4 regions of the Streptomyces nigra genome follow, and region 2 is predicted to be linked to each of the others. Evidence: riboswitches for the same ligand, from Rfam matches in the RefSeq annotation. Region 2 holds a riboswitch; each other region holds the start of a gene.

The links. A riboswitch is a leader RNA that binds a small molecule or an ion and turns the genes downstream of it on or off. The one in region 2 is predicted to bind cyclic di-AMP.
Region 1: another riboswitch for cyclic di-AMP. It lies ahead of DC008_RS29710 (LysM peptidoglycan-binding domain-containing M23 family metallopeptidase); the one in region 2 lies ahead of DC008_RS20295 (transglycosylase SLT domain-containing protein).
Region 3: another riboswitch for cyclic di-AMP. It lies ahead of DC008_RS04380 (C40 family peptidase); the one in region 2 lies ahead of DC008_RS20295 (transglycosylase SLT domain-containing protein).
Region 4: another riboswitch for cyclic di-AMP. It lies ahead of DC008_RS26360 (M23 family metallopeptidase); the one in region 2 lies ahead of DC008_RS20295 (transglycosylase SLT domain-containing protein).

Annotation. Positions count from the first base shown of each region.
Region 1 is NZ_CP029043.1:6,464,976-6,469,457, reverse strand. It holds gene DC008_RS29720 (TetR/AcrR family transcriptional regulator) at 1-314, shown strand, start outside; gene DC008_RS29715 (SGNH/GDSL hydrolase family protein) at 381-1,166, opposite strand; gene DC008_RS29710 (LysM peptidoglycan-binding domain-containing M23 family metallopeptidase) at 1,470-2,390, opposite strand; cyclic di-AMP (ydaO/yuaA leader) riboswitch at 2,395-2,556, opposite strand; gene DC008_RS29705 (tyrosine-protein phosphatase) at 3,126-3,923, shown strand; gene DC008_RS29700 (DUF6126 family protein) at 3,961-4,083, opposite strand; gene DC008_RS29695 (helix-turn-helix domain-containing protein) at 4,080-4,482, opposite strand, start outside.
Region 2 is NZ_CP029043.1:4,360,415-4,364,896, forward strand. It holds gene fahA (fumarylacetoacetase) at 1-732, opposite strand, end outside; gene DC008_RS20290 (HAD family hydrolase) at 1,145-1,975, shown strand; gene DC008_RS20295 (transglycosylase SLT domain-containing protein) at 2,039-2,773, opposite strand; cyclic di-AMP (ydaO/yuaA leader) riboswitch at 2,781-2,956, opposite strand; gene DC008_RS20300 (polyprenyl synthetase family protein) at 3,709-4,482, shown strand, end outside.
Region 3 is NZ_CP029043.1:949,784-954,265, forward strand. It holds gene DC008_RS04370 (TetR/AcrR family transcriptional regulator) at 1-34, opposite strand, end outside; gene DC008_RS04375 (ABC transporter permease) at 143-1,159, shown strand; cyclic di-AMP (ydaO/yuaA leader) riboswitch at 1,779-1,976, shown strand; gene DC008_RS04380 (C40 family peptidase) at 1,980-2,453, shown strand; gene DC008_RS04385 (ATP-binding protein) at 2,616-3,077, opposite strand; gene DC008_RS04390 (helix-turn-helix domain-containing protein) at 3,291-4,157, shown strand; partial or broken gene DC008_RS04395 (DUF397 domain-containing protein) at 4,167-4,393, shown strand; gene DC008_RS04400 (8-amino-7-oxononanoate synthase) at 4,448-4,482, opposite strand, start outside.
Region 4 is NZ_CP029043.1:5,690,062-5,694,543, reverse strand. It holds gene DC008_RS26380 (bifunctional acetate--CoA ligase family protein/GNAT family N-acetyltransferase) at 1-427, opposite strand, end outside; gene DC008_RS26370 (HPr family phosphocarrier protein) at 605-886, shown strand; gene DC008_RS26365 (GntR family transcriptional regulator) at 1,089-1,784, opposite strand; gene DC008_RS26360 (M23 family metallopeptidase) at 1,978-2,763, opposite strand; cyclic di-AMP (ydaO/yuaA leader) riboswitch at 2,776-2,939, opposite strand; gene DC008_RS26355 (M16 family metallopeptidase) at 3,153-4,482, opposite strand, start outside.

The DNA.
Region 1 (4,482 bases), 2.1 Mb from region 2:
GGCGGCTGTGGATCGAGGGGTGGGCGGCCGCGTTGCGCGAACCCGCCCTGCGGGAGGTCACCCGTGAGCTCGACCGGCAGTGGAAGAGCGCCCTCGCCGGGGTCCTCGCCGAGGGCGCGGAGGCGGGCGAGTTCGCGTGCCCGGACCCGGCGGCCGCCGCGCTGCGCCTGACCGCCCTCCTGGACGGGCTCGCCGTCCAGCTGACGTCGTATCCCGGGTCGCTGTCCCGCGCGCGGGCGCAGGAGTGGGTGGACGAGGCGCTGGCCCGGGAACTGGGCCTGGACCGGGCCGCGTTGACGGCCTCGCCGCGCTGAGCGGCCGCCGCCCGGGACCGGCGGGGCCCCCGGGCGGCGCCGCGCCCCCCCGTCCGTCCCCCCGGGTCAGGCCACCGACTCGATCCGCATCTTGATGTCGTACGGCGAGAGCGTGCCCTTGGCCGTCACATGGTCCCCCGAGGACTGGCCGCGCAGCCGCCGTCCGATCCACGGCACCAGGTACTCGCGCGCCCACTGGACGTCGTCGCGGCGGATCTCCAGCGTCCCCCGGGGTGGCAGCGGCGGCCAGGGCTGGTCCGGGTCGGCCGGGATCTCGAGGCCCAGGACCTGGCCCGCGCGCAGCGCCACGCGCGTGTGCCCCTCGGGAGAGAGGTGGAGCCGGTCGCTGTCCCAGGCCCGGCGGTCCTGGACGGTCCGCAGGGACCACAGGTCGAGCACCGGGCAGCCGTAGCGGTCGGCGATGGCGCGGACGTGCCCGTTGTAGGTGGCGATCTTGCCGCGCAGGTGCTTCAGCACGGGTACGCCACGGGTGTCGAAGCCCGTCGTCACCATCACGGTGCCGGCGGCCGAGGTGAGCCGGACGACGGCCCGCTCGAACCGTTCGGCGACCTCGTCGGGGTCGGTGCCGGGCCGCAGGATGTCGTTGCCGCCCGCGCAGAACGACACCAGGTCCGGGGCGAGTTCGACGGCCTTGGGGACCTGTTCCGCCACGATCTGGTCCAGCAGTCGCCCGCGCACGGCGAGGTTCGCGTACCCGAAGTCGCCCTCGGGACGCCGGTCGGCCAGAAGGACCGCGAACCGGTCGGCCCAGCCGACGAACGACCCGTCGGGGCCGGGGTCGCCGACGCCCTCGGTGAAGCTGTCCCCCACCGCGACGTACGACCCGATCACTGCTCTGCTGTCACTCTTCGAATCGTCTGTCACGTCGGGACATGATTCACCTTCCGATGTGACCTACGCGACCGTAGGAAGGGGTTGACGAGCGGTGAGATAAGCCACTGCCAAAGCCTTCACCAAGTCCGGAATACGGCTCCGCACAGGGGCGTTGACCGCCGAAACGCCCGCGCGTGCACCCGCGGGCCCACGACGACAGGCCGAAGGCCGGACCCGGGGGTGGGGTCCGGCCTTCGGCGTGCGTGTCAGGCAGGTGGTGCGCATGCGTGTCAGGGAGGTGGTGCGCGCCGTGTGCGGGGGTCAGCCGATGGCGACGCCCTTGGAGCGGAGGTAGGCCACCGGGTCCACATCCGAGCCGTAGCCCGGCGCGGTGCGGATCTCGAAGTGCAGGTGCGGACCGGTCACGTTGCCGGTCGCGCCGGAGAGGCCGATCTGCTGGCCCGCGGTCACCGTCTGGCCGCTGGAGACGGACAGCGAGGACAGGTGGGCGTACTGGGCGTAGTAGCCGTCGGCGAGCCGGATGACGACCTGGTTGCCGTACGCGCCGCCCCAGCCGGCGGAGACGACGGTGCCGGCACCGACCGCCTTCAGGGGGGTGCCGGTGGGGGCGGAGAAGTCCACACCGGTGTGGTAGCCGCTGGACCACATGCTGCCCGCGACCTTGTACGAGGTGCCGACGGCGGAGGCGGAGACCGGGGCGCTGAAGCCGTTGACGGTGCTCGCCTCGTCGGCGCTCTGGGCGGCCGGGGCGGCCTTCTGCGGCGCGGCGGGCTTGGCGGCGGGCTTCGCCGAGGACTTCGACGCGGACGGGGCCGGGGCGGACGCCTTCGGGGCGGCGCCCTCGGCCTTGGTGCCGATCGACAGCTTCAGACCCGGGTGGATGAGCGACGGGTCGGCGCCGACGGCCTCACGGTTGTCGGCGTAGAGCTTCTTCCAGCCGCCGCGGACGTCCTGCTGGTCGGCGATCTTCGCGAGGTAGTCACCGCGCTTCACCTCGTAGGTGCGCGTCTTCTGGGCGGAGGCCTTCTGCGCCGGGGCCTTCTTGGCGGCGACCTGGACGGACTGGACCGCCTTCTCCGGAACGGACTGGCCGGTCGCGGCGTTTGCGCCGGTGGCCCCGATCAGCGGCAGCGCGAGAGCGGCGCCACCGGTTCCGGCGACGGCGATCGTCCGGGTGAGGCGCAGGGACTTGGGACGGCGGTGCTTACCCTTCGCGGGCATGACGAATTCCTCTCCGGCGCCTGCGAGGTGAGCTGTCGGGTGCGGGCTGGAGATGCCCGGTCGCGTCGGGACGCGACTTGACCCCAAGCCTGTTCCGGAGACCGGAACAGGCGATGTACCTGTGGGTCCCCCGCTCCTGCCGTGTACGGGTGAGTGTGCGCGGATTCCGGTCGGCGGCAGGATTAGGCGTCCGTCCGGATTGGTGGCGAACGTAAGCGAGAGAGACGCAAGGGAACAAGTGAGGGGTTCCGCCCGAATGCGTTCACCTTGATCCCTTACGGCATTCAACGGTCACCCTGCGTGCATTTCGAAGGGACCTCTTTGCTCGAAGTCCCGGGAAAAGCACGATGATTACGTGGACATGACGGGCGACGCACCGTCACGGATATGACGCTCCTCACGTGACGCCGCTCCAGCTTTCCTTATTACGGAGCGAGTTGGAATGAAGGCATTAATTCGGACAGAAACCCCAGATGTGACTCCGATGGATATCCGACCCATTGAACCTTCCCGTCGATTCCGATCCGAATACGACATGAGGTGCCCGCAAAACCGGACGAAGTGCACGTTGACAAAGATGACATCAGCCGACTTTCGCCCGTTTCGACCCATTGCCACCGAGTCATCCCCTGTGGACAACTGAATGGCGCACGCAGCCATGTCGTATCGTCGGAGTCGCACCTCGCCGGCCTCATCGCCGAGCCGCGCCGGCGGGGCCGACCGGGAGGAGCCCCCGTGACGCAGCAGATCCCGTCGACCGAGCCCGAACTGGCCGGTGTGCGCAACTTCCGCGATGTGGGCGGCCTGCCCACCGTCGACGGACGACGGGTGCGGCACGGCGTGCTGTTCCGCAGCGGCCACCTCGCCCACGCCACCCCCGAGGACGCCGCCTTCCTCGACTCGCTGGGCCTGCACACGATCTTCGACTTCCGCAACGCGGCGGACCAGAAGCTGGAGGGCCCCGACGTCGAGCTGCCGGGCGTCCGCAATGTGAACCTGCCGCTGTCCGACCCGGCGGACGGCGCGGAGTTCTGGAAGATGGTCCGGGACGGCGACCTCGACCAGCTGCGGGAGATCCTGGCCGACGGCAAGGGCGCCGACCGGATGATCGCCTCCTACCGCTCGATGGTCACGGACCGGACCGCCGAGCACTCCCGGATCCTGCAGTCTCTGGTGGAGGACAGCGTCCCGGCCCTGATGCACTGCGCGGCCGGCAAGGACCGCGCCGGCCTGTCGATCGCGGTGACGCTGCTCGCCGTCGGCGTCGAGCGCGAGGCGATCGTCACCGACTACCTGAAGTCCAACGAGAAGCACCGCCGCTACAAGGTACGGCGCAGCGGCAGCAACCCCTCGGCCTACTCGCCCGAGGTCATGGAGCTGCTGAGCCCGCTGTTCGACGCGCGGGCGGAGTACCTGACGGCGGCCTTCGACACGATCGACGCGACCTGGGGCGACGTCGACACCTACCTGGGGCAGGGCCTGCGGCTCACGCCGGAGGCCCGGGAGCGCCTGCGGGAGCGCCTGATCGACTGAGGGACGCGGGGTACGGCCCGAGGGGCACGGGGTACGTCTACTGCCCGCCGCCCGCCTCGAAGAGGAAGTAGACGAAGGCGGCGAAGACGTGCCCCACCGCGATGTAGATGATGAGCCGCACCCACAGGGCGCGCGGGAACTTCTCCTCCATGTCGCTCATGGCGTCACTCCAGGGGTCGGGCCCAGGCACAGGGTGGCCGTGGGGCTCTGCAACAGGGTGTGGACGAACAGCAGCTCGACCCCGCCGTCGTCCTCGGCGGCGATGCGGTGCGGGGTGAGCGAGTCGAAGTGCGCGCTGTCCCCGGGGGCGAGCCGGTGGGTGGTGTCGCCGAGGCGCAGCCGCAGCCGCCCCTTGAGGACGTGGAGCCACTCCTCGCCGGGATGCACCCGCACGATGTCGCCCTGCGACCCGTACGGCACATGGACCCGCAGGGCCTGCATGGCGCGGCCGGAGACCCCGGCCTGCCAGTAGGTCCAGCCGCCGGCGGCGGTGGGTTCCATGTCCGCGGCGCGCACGACGGCGTCGCGGTCGGGGACCCTCTCGCCGAGCAGCTCGCCG
Region 2 (4,482 bases):
GAGGAACGGGCCCAGGGGGACGTATTCCCAGGCCTGGATGTCGCGCGCCGACCAGTCGTTCAGCAGGCACAGGCCGAAGACGTGCTCACGGAAGTCGCCGAGCGGGACCGGGGCGCCCATCGCGGACGGCTTGCCGACGACGAAGCCGACCTCGGCCTCGATGTCCAGGCGGACGGACGGGCCGAAGACCGGCGCCGGGTCGCTGGGGGCCTTGCGCTGGCCGGAGGGGCGGACGACGTCCGTCCCGGAGACGACCACCGTGCCGGAGCGGCCGTGGTAGCCGATCGGCAGGTGCTTCCAGTTGGGGGTGAGGGAGTCCTCGGCGTCCGGGCGGAAGATCTGGCCGACGTTCCGGGCGTGGTTCTCGGAGGCGTAGAAGTCGACGTAGTCCGCGACGTCGAACGGAAGGTGCAGCGTCACGGAGGAGAGCGGGTGGAACAGGTCCGCGACCACCTCCTGGTGCGCCGGCACCGTCACCCAGGCGGTCAGCGCCCGCCGGACGTCCGACCAGGTGGTGCGGCCCGCGGCGAGCAGCGGGTTCAGCGACTCCTGGGCGAGCAGCGGGGCGTACGGCGAGCCGAGCGCCTCGGCCGCGCGGCCCGCGTCGAGGACGTGGTCGCCGAGCCGGACGCCCACCCGGCGCGCGGAGTCCGTGCCCGGGAGGGAGAAGACGCCGTACGGCAGGTTGTGCGCGCCGAAGGGGTCGCCCTCGGGGAGATCGAAGGGGGGCATGGGGTGCTGCCTCACTCTCATACGCTCCGTAAGCCATGTGGTCGGGCCCACGTTACGGGTGAGGTGGCTGTCTTGGGCAGGGTGAACATGCCAGGGACGCCGGGGAGGGCGATCGGCTCCGCCCCAGGTGGCCGGGGCCGGCCGTGGCGTCGCACGCGTCATCACATGTGTCGTCACAGGCATCGTCACCGGGGAGCGGCCCCAACTCGCCCGCAGGAAGGCCGACAAGAAGGCCGACAGGACGGCCGAGAGAAAGACCGGGATGATCGCGTGGGGCGAAATCGCCATAAACGGGCGCTGGTTGTGCGCGCTTGGACACAACTGGGACCGGAACGAGTGTCAACTCATGTGAACCGAGCAGCCGTCCGGTTCAGGTCGAGTCGATGGGCCTTCCTGTCCGTATTCTCTGATCATGGCCGCACCGATCGCATATTCACTCATCGCCACTGACCTGGACGGGACCCTCCTCCGAGGTGACGACACGCTCTCCGACCGGTCCCTCGCGGCCCTCGCGCAGGCGGCGGTGGCCGGTGCCCAGCACCTGGTGGTGACGGGACGCCCGGCGCCCAGGGTGCGGCCCCTCCTGGACGTGCTGGGCAGCAGGGGACTGGCGGTGTGCGGACAGGGCGCGCAGCTCTACGACGCCGGCCGGAACCGTCTGCTGTGGTCCATCACCCTGGAGCGGGACCTGGCGGAGACCGCCCTCGGCAAGATCGAGGCCGAGGTGGGACAGGTGTACGCGGCGGTCGACCAGGACGGCGTCGACGGGCTCACGCTCATCGAGCCGGGGTATCTGATGCCGCACCCCACCCTGCCGGCCGTGCGGGTGCGGCACCGCGACGACCTGTGGTGCGAACCGATCAGCAAGGTGCTGCTGCGCCATCCGACGCTGACCGACGACGAGTTGGCGGCGACGGCCCGCGCGGTGGTGGGTTCGCTGGCGACGGTCACCATGTCGGGGCCGGGCACCGTCGAACTCCAGCCATGCGGCATCACCAAGGCGACCGGCCTCGCGCTCGCCGCCGAGCACCTCGGTCTGGGCCCGCACGAGACGATCGCCTTCGGGGACATGCCCAACGACATCCCCATGTTCGACTGGGCGGCCCACGGGGTGGCGATGGCCAACGCGCACCCGGAGCTCAAGGCGGTCGCGGACGAGATCACCTTGTCCAACGAGGACGACGGCATCGCCGTCGTCCTCGAGAGACTCTTCGCCTGCAGCCTGGCCGAGTTCCCCCACTAGATCTGTCGGACAGGGGAAGCGCCGGCGGAACACGGCCGGGACGTGGGCCGGAAAACGTGGGGCCTAGTAGGGGCCGTTCACGTTGTCGATCGAGCCGTAGCGCGCGGCCGCGTAGTTGCACGCGGCCGTGATGTTCGCGACCGGGTCGAAGGGGTCGTACGCGGTGCCCGCCACGTGGTACGCCGCGAAGGTCGGGTCGATGACCTGGAGCAGGCCCTTGGACGGGGTGCCCGCGACGGCGTTGGAGTCCCAGTTGTTGATGGCGGCCGGGTTGCCCGAGGACTCCCGCATGATGTTGCGGTGGATGCCCTCGTAGCTGCCGGGGATCCCCTTCTGCGCCATGATGTCCAGCGCCTCGCGGATCCAGCCGTCGAGGTTGTTCGCGTAGGTCTTCGCGGAGGCCTGGGTGGCCTGGGCGACGGCGGACTTCTTGACGGGGGCGGACGCGGTGTTCGCCTTGGCAGGCGTGGCCTTCTTCGTGGCGCGGACCTTCAGGTCGACACCCGGGTGGATCAGCCGGGGGTTGTCGCCGATGGCCTTGCGGTTGTCCTTGTAGAGCTGACGCCAGCCGCCCTTGGCGTCGTAGCGGTCGGCGATCCCGTAGAGGGTGTCGCCCTTCTTGGTGGTGTAGCTGACCGAGCCGGTCTTGGCCACGGTGGAGACCTTGGCGGGCTCGGCGGCGCTCGCGGTGGTGGCGCCCAGCAGGGGGAGCGCGAGGGCGGCGGTACCGGTGCCGGCGGCGATGACGCGGCGGGCGAGCGGGCTGGTACGGGTGCGGCGGTGCTTGCCTCGGGACATGGCGCTGTTCGTTCCTCTCCGGCGCCTGCGAGGTGAGCTGTCGGGTTCGGGCGGGAGATGCCCGGTCGTGTCGTCGTGGGACGACGCGACTTCACCCCTAGCCGGACCGGGCGCCATCAAGGCGTCCGGTACGGCGACTTACCTGGGTCCCCCGCTCCTGCCGTGCGTGAGTGCGTAGGTGGATGACTCGGGCGGCGGCAGGATTCGGCGTCCGCCCGACAGAGCGGAACGTATGCGAGAGCACATGTCGGGAACAAGTGCCGCAGACACCTGACGTGCTAGTTGACCATGGTCTGGGGCGTATGGGGTACTTGATCCTTTGCGGTTGCCAACGCTCAACTCGCTTTTGTCGTAAGGCGACGAAGGGGTCCGGCGGGAAGGGGTGGGGGGCGGCGTCGCGTGACCCAACTCACGGCGATCACAACAACGGCAAATCGGGCAATGGCTCCAACTCCCCGTTTATTGCCTGCTCGTCGGACGGGCCTCGTCAGCTCGCCTATCTGTCCCTTGAGTTCGGAAAGTCCGTTTTGCGGATACGTCGGGGAACCTCGCGTGCCGTGCATGTCGTTGAGTGGGTGTCGGGCGCGGGGGTGTGCGGGTGCCGAGTGGCCGGACAGGGCGGAGGTGGCGGAGAGGGCGTCTCCGGGGCGGGCCGGGGTAGACGGGCTGCCGTACGGAGCGGGTCCGTGATCGGCGATGCGGAGTGGCGGGTGCCAGCGTGGCTACACACAGTGACATGCCGATAAATCGATGAATCTCCACCCTTATCAGGTGATCGAAAAACATACCGACCGTGGACCGATGTCGCCCGTGGTGGACGGGTGGGCGGCATCGGTGATCGAAACGTGACCGGATACGCTGACTTGAGTGATGGCAGCGACCTATCGACAAACCGTGTAACCAGCCGAAAGACACCAGCAGACAGGAGACCCCTCGTGACCGTCGTCGGGCCGTTCGGGCTGAGCGTGCGGGACCAGGCTCTGGAAGCCGATGTCCAGGCCGGATTGGCGGCTGTCGAGGAGGGACTGCTCGAAGCCACCAAGAGTGAGGTCCCCTTCATCACCGAGGCCGCCCAGCATCTGGTGCGGGCGGGCGGGAAGCGCTTCAGGCCACTGCTGGTGATGCTCGCCGCGCGCTTCGGGGACCCGTATGCCCCGGGGATCGTGCCGTCGGCCGTGGTGGTGGAGCTGACGCATCTGGCGACGCTGTACCACGACGACGTGATGGACGAGGCCGAGGTCCGGCGCGGGGTGGACAGCGCGAACACCCGCTGGGGGAACTCCGTCGCGGTCCTGACCGGCGACTTCCTCTTCGCGCGCGCCTCGCACATCCTGGCCGACCTCGGGCCGGAGGCGGTGCGGGTGCAGGCCGAGGCGTTCGAGCGGCTGGTCACCGGGCAGATCCTGGAGACGGCCGGGCCGCAGGACGGCCGGGACCCCGTGGAGCACTATCTCGATGTGCTGAGCGGCAAGACCGGCTCGCTGGTCGCGGTGTCCTGCCGCTTCGGGGCGATGATGTCGGGCGCCGACGAGACCGTGGTCGACGTGCTCACGCAGTACGGCGAGCGGCTCGGGGTCGCCTTCCAGCTGGCGGACGACGTCCTGGACATCGCGAGCGACTCCCATGAGTCCGGCAAGACGCCCGGCACCGATCTGCGCGAGGGCATCCCGACGCTGCCGGTGCTGCGGCTGCGCGAGCGTGCGGAGCGC
Region 3 (4,482 bases), 3.4 Mb from region 2:
GTGCGTCGAGGTGTTCCTGGGATACGCGGGCCATGCCCTCAAGCTAAAACGAACATTCCTTCTTGACAAGCATCGACATCGGGGAGCACGGTGGACTCACCAAAAACGAACGATCCTTCTTTTTGAGATCACGGGAGATCCCATGTCCTCGCCGTCCGCCACACCGCCCAGGAAGCCCGCACCCCGGCGCCTGGTCGCGGTGGTCGTGCTCGTCCCCGTACTGGCCGCCCTCGCCCTGTGGGCGTTCGCCTGGCCGGCCGCCCGCACCGCGCCGCGCGACCTCCCGCTCGGCGTGGCGGGGCCCGCCGCGGCCGTGACGCAGGTGGAGCGACAGCTGTCCGCCCACGACGGCGCGTTCGACGTGCACCGCTACGCCGACGAGCCGGCCGCCCGCGAGGCCATCGAGGACCGGGACGTGTACGGCGCGGTCGTGGTGACACCCCAGGGGCCGAAGCTGCTGACCGCGTCCGCCGCGAGCCCGGCCGTGGCCCAGCTGCTGCAGCAGGCGGTGGCCGGACAGGCGGCCGCCGAGGGGACGCAGGTGGAGACCGTCGACGTGGTGCCCGCACCCGAGGAGGACCCGCGCGGGGCGGCCCTGAACTCCAGCGTGCTGCCGCTCGCCCTCGCGGGCCTGGCGGCGGGGGCCGCCGTCACCCTGCTGGGGCTGCGCGGTCTGGGCGCCGCGGGCGCTCTCGCGGGCGTCGCAGCCCTGATCGGCCTGATCGCCGCCGCGCTGGCGCACAGCTGGCTGGGTGTGATCACCGGTGACTGGTGGGCGGAGGCCGGGGTGTTCGCGCTGATGACCCTCGCCGTGAGCGCCGCCGTCGCCGGGCTCGCCGCCCTCCTCGGACCGGCCGGCGTCGGCCTGATGGCCGCCACCGTCATGCTGATCGGCAACCCGTTCTCCGGGGCGGCGTCGGCGCCCCGGATGCTGCCGGAGCCGGTCGGCACCATCGGCCAGTGGCTGCCGCCGGGCGCGGGCACGACCCTGCTGCGGTCGGTGTCCTTCTTCGACGGCGCCGCGGCGGTCGGCCCCGCCCTCACCCTGACCTGGTGGGCCGCCGTCGGCCTCGGCGCGGTCCTCCTCGGAGACCGCCTCAAGGCCGACGGCACCAGCCCGGAGCCGACCACCGCCCGGGAACCGGCCACCGCCGCCTGACCCGGCCCCGCGAACCGGCCGTGCGCCCCCGCTGTAGCGGACGGGGGCGCACGGCCTCGGCGTCTCCGGCGGCCGTGACCACGCGAACGGCCGTACGTCCCGGTTCCGGCGGACGAGTTGATCGGCCGTCACCCCGGGGCGCGCCGGCGCTGACGCGGCGTCGGGCGGGACGGGACCGTGCGTACGGGCGCTGGAGCGTGCGCCGCGCGTCCCGGACGGGCGGCGCCGCACGGCTCGTGCCACGCCGGTGGCGCGCTCCGACAGTTGACGGCGCCACAGCCGCGTCCCGGGCACGCCGCCCGGCTCGGAACGTCCGCCGACGCGCCGAAACGGACCGAATGGCGTACCCCCCATCGGCGTATTCCGCACTCCGTCCACGCGCTCGTACGGCTTGCGTCAGGGACGGGACGCACAGCCCGGGTTGAGCCTTCCGCCGCTGGTCCGGGGCTCGTCGGGTATCCGGCGACGACCTCGAACGCAGTAGCGTCCACCCGAACGGGTGAGTGGTGAGTAACACCACAAATCCCCGGTTCCGTTGGGATTTTCGTTCTTCCGTGCGCCAAGATCCCTGACTGACGACAAGACCCCGCCGCAGCGGCGGGGCGATCCGGGCGGACGCCGAGTCCTGCCGCCGCCCGGATGACCGGTCGACAGGAGTGGATCGGCAGGAGTGGAGGACCCGAGCAAGACGGGTCGCCGGTACGGACGTTCGTTCGAACCGAGCAACCCTTGGGGTGAAGCCGCGACATTGCGGCCGGGCAACTTCGCCAGCCCGAATCCGACAGGTCATCCTTCACAGGCGGCTGACGAAGGGTTGCGCATGACTGCGCTCAATCGTGTCCCGTCGCTCATGGCCAGGGCCGGTACGGCCTCGGCCCTCACTCTCGCCGCGGTGGGCGGCTCGATCGTGACGCCCGGTCTCGCCTCGGAGGCGCAGGCCGCCACGCCGGCGACGAAGGCACTTCAGATCGCGGCCTCGAAGAAGGGCTCCCCGTACAAGTGGGGCGCCACGGGGCCGAACCGGTTCGACTGCTCCGGGCTCACGCTGTACTCGTTCAAGAAGGCCGGCAAGAAGCTGCCGCGCACGGCGGCCCAGCAGTACAACAAGACCCGCCACATCTCCGCCTCGAACCGCAAGGCGGGGGACCTGGTCTTCTTCCACTCGGGGTCGTACGTCTACCACGTGGGCATCTACGCGGGTAAGGGCAAGATCTGGCACTCCCCCAAGAGCGGTGACGTGGTCCGGCTGCAGAAGATCTGGACCAGGAGCGTCTGGTACGGCCGGGTCAAGTGACCCTCGTGGGGGCGCCGACGGCGCCCCCACCCCCGCCGGCGCCCTCCCGGGGCGCGGAGGGCGTCCGGCACGGGCCGGGCACTCCGGCGCCTCCGGGGCCTCCCGGGGCCGACGGGGGCGGAGCGGGCCGCATGGCGCCCGGTGCGGCGCCACGCGGCGCTTCTAGGGGGTGTCCTGCGGCGTCGCGACCGTGACCGGCGAGGCCGGTACGGTCCACGGCAGCTCGATGGAGACCGTCTTGCCGCCCTCACGGGTCGGCCACACCCGGAGCCGGCCGCCGCACTCGGCGGTCAGCCAGCGAATGATCACCATGCCCCGGCCGTTGTCCTGCTGGACGGCGGCCGGAAGCCGTTTGGGGAACCGGGGATGACTGTCGGTCACCCCGATGCGCAGCTGCTCGTCACGGTCGAGCTCGAGGTCCACCGTGAAGGTGGGCGACTGCCCCAGGGTGTGCTGTACCGCGTTCGTGGTGAGTTCGGAGACGATGAGCCGGATGGTGTCCGCCGTGTCCGTGTCCGACGGCAGTCCCCACTCGGCGAGTGTGGTGACCACATAGGACCGGGCCGCGGAGACCGAGGCGGGATCGCTCGGCAGAGTGACGGATGCTTCCAGATGGTCTGCCATGGCGACGTCGTCCCTTTCCCACGGGACCGCAGTCCGACACGGAGCGGAGGGTTCGAGTACGGTCCCGGACTGGTGCTTCGCCGCCAGACTGCCATCACCGCGGCGGTCACGGGTGGCGATCCGCCAAGATATGCATATATCTGTCGCTCGAAGCGGTGAACTCTGCGACGGCAGACCGTATTTGGGCGGCCCGGTCGGAGTAAGGAGTTGCCCATGCAGCACGGCCCGGCGGTACGCCGCCGGAAACTGGGCGCGGAACTGCGTGCGTTACGCACCGGGACCGGGCTCACCAGTGGGGAGGCGGCCCGCCTGGTGGGCTGGCACCAGTCCAAGGTGAGCCGTATCGAGACCGGTGCCAGCGGGGTGAAACCGGCCGATGTGCGCTTACTGCTCGACGCCTACGGTGTCCGGGACGCGCGGCTCCGGGAGGTGCTGCTGGCGCTGGCCGGCTCCGACGGCGCCGGGCGGCACCACTGGTGGCACGCCTACCGCGGGGTCCTGCCGCCGGCGTACCGGGATTTCATCAGTCTGGAGTCCCAGGCCCGCGCGATGCGCACGCTGGAGACGTCCGTGGTGCCCGGCCTGTTGCAGACGCCCGAGTACGCGCGGGCGGTGACCCGGGCGGCGACCGGCGGGACGGACGACGGCACCGACGACCGGATCGACGCGTTGGTCGCGGTGCGGCTGGCCAGGCAGGAGGTGCTGCGGGCCGATCCGCCGCTGCGGTTCAGCGCGGTGCTGGACGAGGCGGTGCTGCGCCGGGAGGTCGGAGGCCCCGAGGTGATGCGGCGCCAGCTGGAGCGGCTGGTGGAGGCGGCGCGGCTGCCCCAAGTCACCCTGCAGGTGCTGCCGTTCACGGCCGGTGAGCATGTCGGCGTCACCGGGCCTTTCGTTATCTTCTCATTTTCGAGCACTTCTGATCTGGACGTGGTTGTTCTCGACCACTTGACGAGTAGCCTCTATCTCGAACGGAAAGAAGACCTCCAGGCCTACACGGAGGCCTTCGACACCCTTCGGCTCCACGCCCTTTCGCCCGAGGAATCGCTGGATCACATCGCCGCGATAGGTGGCGGCGCGTAAGGAGGCACCATGACCGCACTGCCTCGGAACCTCAGGTCGAGCACCGAACTCCCGGACGCACGATGGCTGCGCAGCAGTTACAGCACCGGGGCGAACAACTGCGTCGAGACGGCCCGGCCGCACGCGGGCCCCTGGACCGGCCTGCTGGCCGTGCGCGACTCCAAGGATCCGGCCGGCCCCGCGCTGCTCTTCTCCCCGAGAGCTGGGCGGGCTTCACGGCCGCACTCCAGTCCTGACCATTTCTGATCGTTTCTGCCCGTCCCGGTTCCGCCCGGCCGTGTCACGCCGACTCATGGTCGTGTCGTACCGATGACCTGTACAGCGC
Region 4 (4,482 bases), 1.3 Mb from region 2:
CGCGCTCCCGGGCGACCGCCGCGATGTGCTCGAGCAGGGCGGAGGCGACGCCGCGCCCCTGGTGGGCGTCCTGGACGAGGAAGGCGACCTCGGCCTCGTCGGCGGGGGCGGACGCGGGCGTCCCGTCGGCGCCGATCCGGTCGTACCGCACGGTGGCGATGAACTCGCCGCCGACGGTGGCCGCGAGTCCCACCCGGTCCACGAAGTCGTGGTGCGTGAAGCGGTGGACGTCCTTGGCGGACAGGCGTGGGTAGGGCGCGAAGAAGCGGTAGTACTTCGACTCGTCCGACACCTGCTCGTAGAAGCTGACCAGGCGCTCGGCGTCGTCGACGGTGATGGGACGGATGCGGGCGGTGCCGCCGTCGCGCAGCACCACGTCGGCTTCCCAGTGGGCGGGGTACACGTGCCGGTCCGAGGCGCTCTGCATGGGGCCAGGTTACGGCTCGCGTACGACACCGGCGCGAGGCAGGCTGGTCCCGACGTCCCGCGGGCCGGGGCCGGGATCCGGCGGCCGTCGAGGCAGGGGCGCCCGGGCCGTTCCGCCGGGCCCCCCTCGTGTGGGAAACTGGTCTAGACAACCCTGAACCACGAAGGGCAGCAACACATGGCTGAGCGCCGCGTCAACGTCGGCTGGGCCGAGGGTCTCCACGCCCGCCCCGCCTCCATCTTCGTCCGGGCCGCCACGGCCACGGGAGTCCCGGTGACCATCGCCAAGGCCGACGGCAACCCCGTCAACGCGGCCTCGATGCTGGCCGTCCTGGGCCTGGGCGCCCAGGGTGGCGAGGAGATCGTCCTGGCCTCCGACGCCGAGGGCGCGGACGCCGCCCTCGACCGTCTGGCCAAGCTGGTCGCCGAGGGCCTCGACGAACTGCCCGCGACGGTCTGAGGGGTCCGGGCGGGTATCCCGCACGGAACCAGGAAGCCGCGTCCGCCTGACCGGCGGGCGCGGCTTGGTCTTTCCCACCGCATTACCGCCCGGAGCGCATGGAATCTCACGGCGGCGGGCTCCATAATTACCCGAGCACCCGAAAAAGGGCAGCGGGAATTCACCGCCCCGAAATTGCTCTTCTTTGTATACGGTGCCGGTGTTAATTCCGCAGGCTCGGCATGTTTACGGCATGTTGCGAATTCCTCACACGCTCCGTGCGGTCGCCGCCCGAGCCGAAGCGCAGCCGGTGCGCGGACAGCCCGCGCTCGGTGTGCAGGGTGGTGAGCGCGCGGGCGCGTTCGCCGTCGCCGCGCGCCACCGCGTCCACGATCGCGCCGTGCTCGGCCCAGATCTCCGCGGGGTCGGCGGACGCCTGCACGGTGTACATCCAGGCGATCTTGTGCCGCAGCTGGGTCAGCGTCGAGGTCAGCGCGGTACTGCCGGACGCCTGGGCCAGCGTCTCGTGGAACCAGCCGCCCAGCGAGCGCAGATCCTCGCTGTTGCCGCCCCTGGCCCGCTCCTGCCCCAGCCTGACCAGCCCGCGCAGCACCTTGAGGTGGGCCTCGGTGCGCCGCTGGGCGGCCCGGGCGGCGCCGAGGGGTTCCAGCAGGGTGCGCATCTCCAGCACGTCCGCGGCCTCCTGCTCGGTCGGCTCCGCCACGCACGCGCCCGCGTGCCGGCGGGTCACCACGAAGCCCTCCGCCTCCAGGGTGCGCAGTGCCTCGCGCACGGGGACACGGGAGACGCCGTAGCGGCGGGCGAGGACTTCCTCCGTGAGACGGCCGCCGCGCTCCAGGACACCGGCGACGATGTCGTCCCGGATCGCGGTGCACACCGAGTGCGCCGGAATACGCATGCCGACCTCCGCCTTAATCCCCGTGAAACGTCGACGAATGACGTGTGTTCAGCGACTCTATGGCAAGGAGCGTCAATTTCCGACGGCAGGCCGGAATCCATGGATATTTTTTGGACAGTCATTGTCCAGAAAGACCGAAAGCCCCGGCTCGGGAGCCGGGGCTGCGGTAAGGCGGTCGGAGACGCCGGAGGTCTCAGATGTCGACGCCGTGCGAGCGGAGGTAGGCGACGGGGTCGATGTCGGAGCCGTACTCGGCGGTGGTGCGCGCCTCGAAGTGCAGATGCGCCCCGGTGACGTTGCCGGTGGCGCCGGACAGGCCGATCTGCTGGCCGGGGGTCACGGTCTGGCCGACCGAGACGCCGATGGACGACAGGTGGCCGTACTGGGTGTAGGTGCCGTCGTTCATCTTGATCACGACGTTGTTGCCGTAGGCGCCGCCCCAGCCGGCCTCCACGACGGTGCCGGCGCCGACCGCGTGCACGGAGGTGCCGCTCGCGGCGTGGAAGTCGATACCGGTGTGGCTGCCGGAGGACCAGACGGCCCCGCCGGACTGGTACGAGGTGGACACGTACGACCCGGCGATCGGGGATACGTAGGAGAGCAGGCGCTTGCGCTCGGCCTCCCGGGCGGCGCGCTCCTTGGCCTCGCGCTCCTCCTTGGCCTTCTCGGCGGCCAGGTGGCGCGCGGCCTCCTCGGCGGCCTGCTTACGGGCCGCGGCCTCGGCGGCGGCCCGCTCCTGGGCGGCGGCCTGCGCGTCGATCTGGAGGGCGATCGTGTCCTCGACGGCGACGACCGGGATGAGGCCGGTCTGCTCCGCGGCGGGCTCGGCGGCCAGCGCCGGGGCCGCGAGGGTGCCCACGACGCCGGTGGCGGTGAGGGCGGCGACACCGGCCGCGCGGGCCGTGGTGCGCTCGAACCGGCCGGGCTTGCGGTGCTTCCCGGAGGGGCGGTTCTTCCCCGAGGCGCAGCTGAACGCCATGTGGTGGCTGATCCTTTCCTTCCCTCTCGCCTACCGGGTTAGCTGACGGGTTCGGAGCAGGAAGGTCTCCTACGGGCCCCCTCGCGGCTGCGCGGGCGTCCGATTCACCCCAGGGACTGCGATGGGTCCCCGGCTCCCCTGGCTCGCGCCGTACGGGGACTCGGCGATGACTGTCCGGTGCCGCGGACGCGGCGCACTGCTGGACGAACAGCCCGGAAGACGCTAAGCGGGGCGGCTTTCAATTCCCAAACGGATCGGGGCTTTTGTAGTGCATCCCACAGGGCAGACAGGCAACCTCCGCATCAATTCGGGCATAAGGGAGCCCCGGTGACACAGCCGTCACCGGGGCTCGCCTCGCGCGCCGGTCCGTCGCGGGGCCGGCGAATCCTCTACTCGGCCGTCACGACGGTGACTTCACCGATGCCGAGGGCCTCCACGGGCTCCCGGATCGCCGAGGCGTCCCCGACGAGGACCGTGACGAGGCGGTCCGCCGGGAAGGCGCTGACGACCGCGGCCGTGGCCTCGACGGTGCCGGTGGCGGCGAGCTGCTGGTACAGCTTCGCCTGGTAGTCGTCGGGCAGATGCTGCTCGACCTGGTCGGCCAGGGTGCCCGCCACGGCGGCGGCCGTCTCGTACTTCAGCGGCGCCACCCCGACGAGGTTCTGCACGGCGAAGTCCCGCTCGGCGTCGGTGAGTCCCTCGGCGGCGATCCCGCGCAGGACGGTCCACAGGTCGTCCAGGGCGGGGCCGGTGTTGGGGGTGTCGACGGAGCCGGTGATGGCGAGCATCGAGGCGCCGGTGCCGTCCGGCGCCGAGCGCAGGACCTGGCCGAACGCGCGCACGCCGTACGTGTAGCCCTTCTCCTCGCGCAGGACCTTGTCCAGGCGGGAGGTGAGGGTGCCGCCGAGGCAGTACGTGCCGAGCACCTGCGCCGGCCATACGCGGTCGTGCCGGTCGGGTCCGATCCGGCCGATCAGCAGCTGCGTCTGGACGGCGCCGGGGCGGTCCACGATGACGACCCGCCCGGTGTCGTCCGCGGTGACCGGCGGGACGGGCCGCGGCTCGGCCTGCGAACCGGTCCAGGCGCCCAGGCTGTCGCCCAGCAGGGCGTCCAGGTCGACGCCGGTCAGGTCGCCGACGACCACGACGGTGGAGGTGGCGGGGCGGACATGCCGCTCGAAGAAGGCGCGTACGGCCGCGGAGTCGATGCCGGCGACGGTCTCCTCGGTGCCCTGGCGCGGGCGCGACATGCGCGAGGACGCCGGGAACAGCTGCCGGGACAGCTCCTTGGCCGCCCGGCGCGACGGGTTCGCCAGCTCGTGCGGGATCTCGTCGAGGCGGTTGCGCACCAGGCGCTCCACCTCGGCGTCGGCGAACAGCGGCGCCCTGAGCGCGTCGGCGAGCAGGTCCAGCGCCTTCGGGAGCCGGGAGACCGGCACCTCCAGGCTGACGCGCACGCCCGGGTGGTCGGCGTAGGCGTCGAGGGTGGCGCCGCAGCGCTCCAGCTCGGCGGCGTACTCCTCGGCGGTGTGCTTGTCGGTGCCCTCGGACAGGGCCCGCGCCATGATCGTCGCGATACCGTCGAGGCCCTTGGGCTCGGCGTCGAGCGGGGTGTCGAGGAGGACCTCGACCGCGACGACCTGCTGGCCGGGGCGGTGGCAGCGCAGCACCGTCAGACCGTTGTCCAGCGTGCCGCGCTCGGGGGCCGGGAACGCCCAG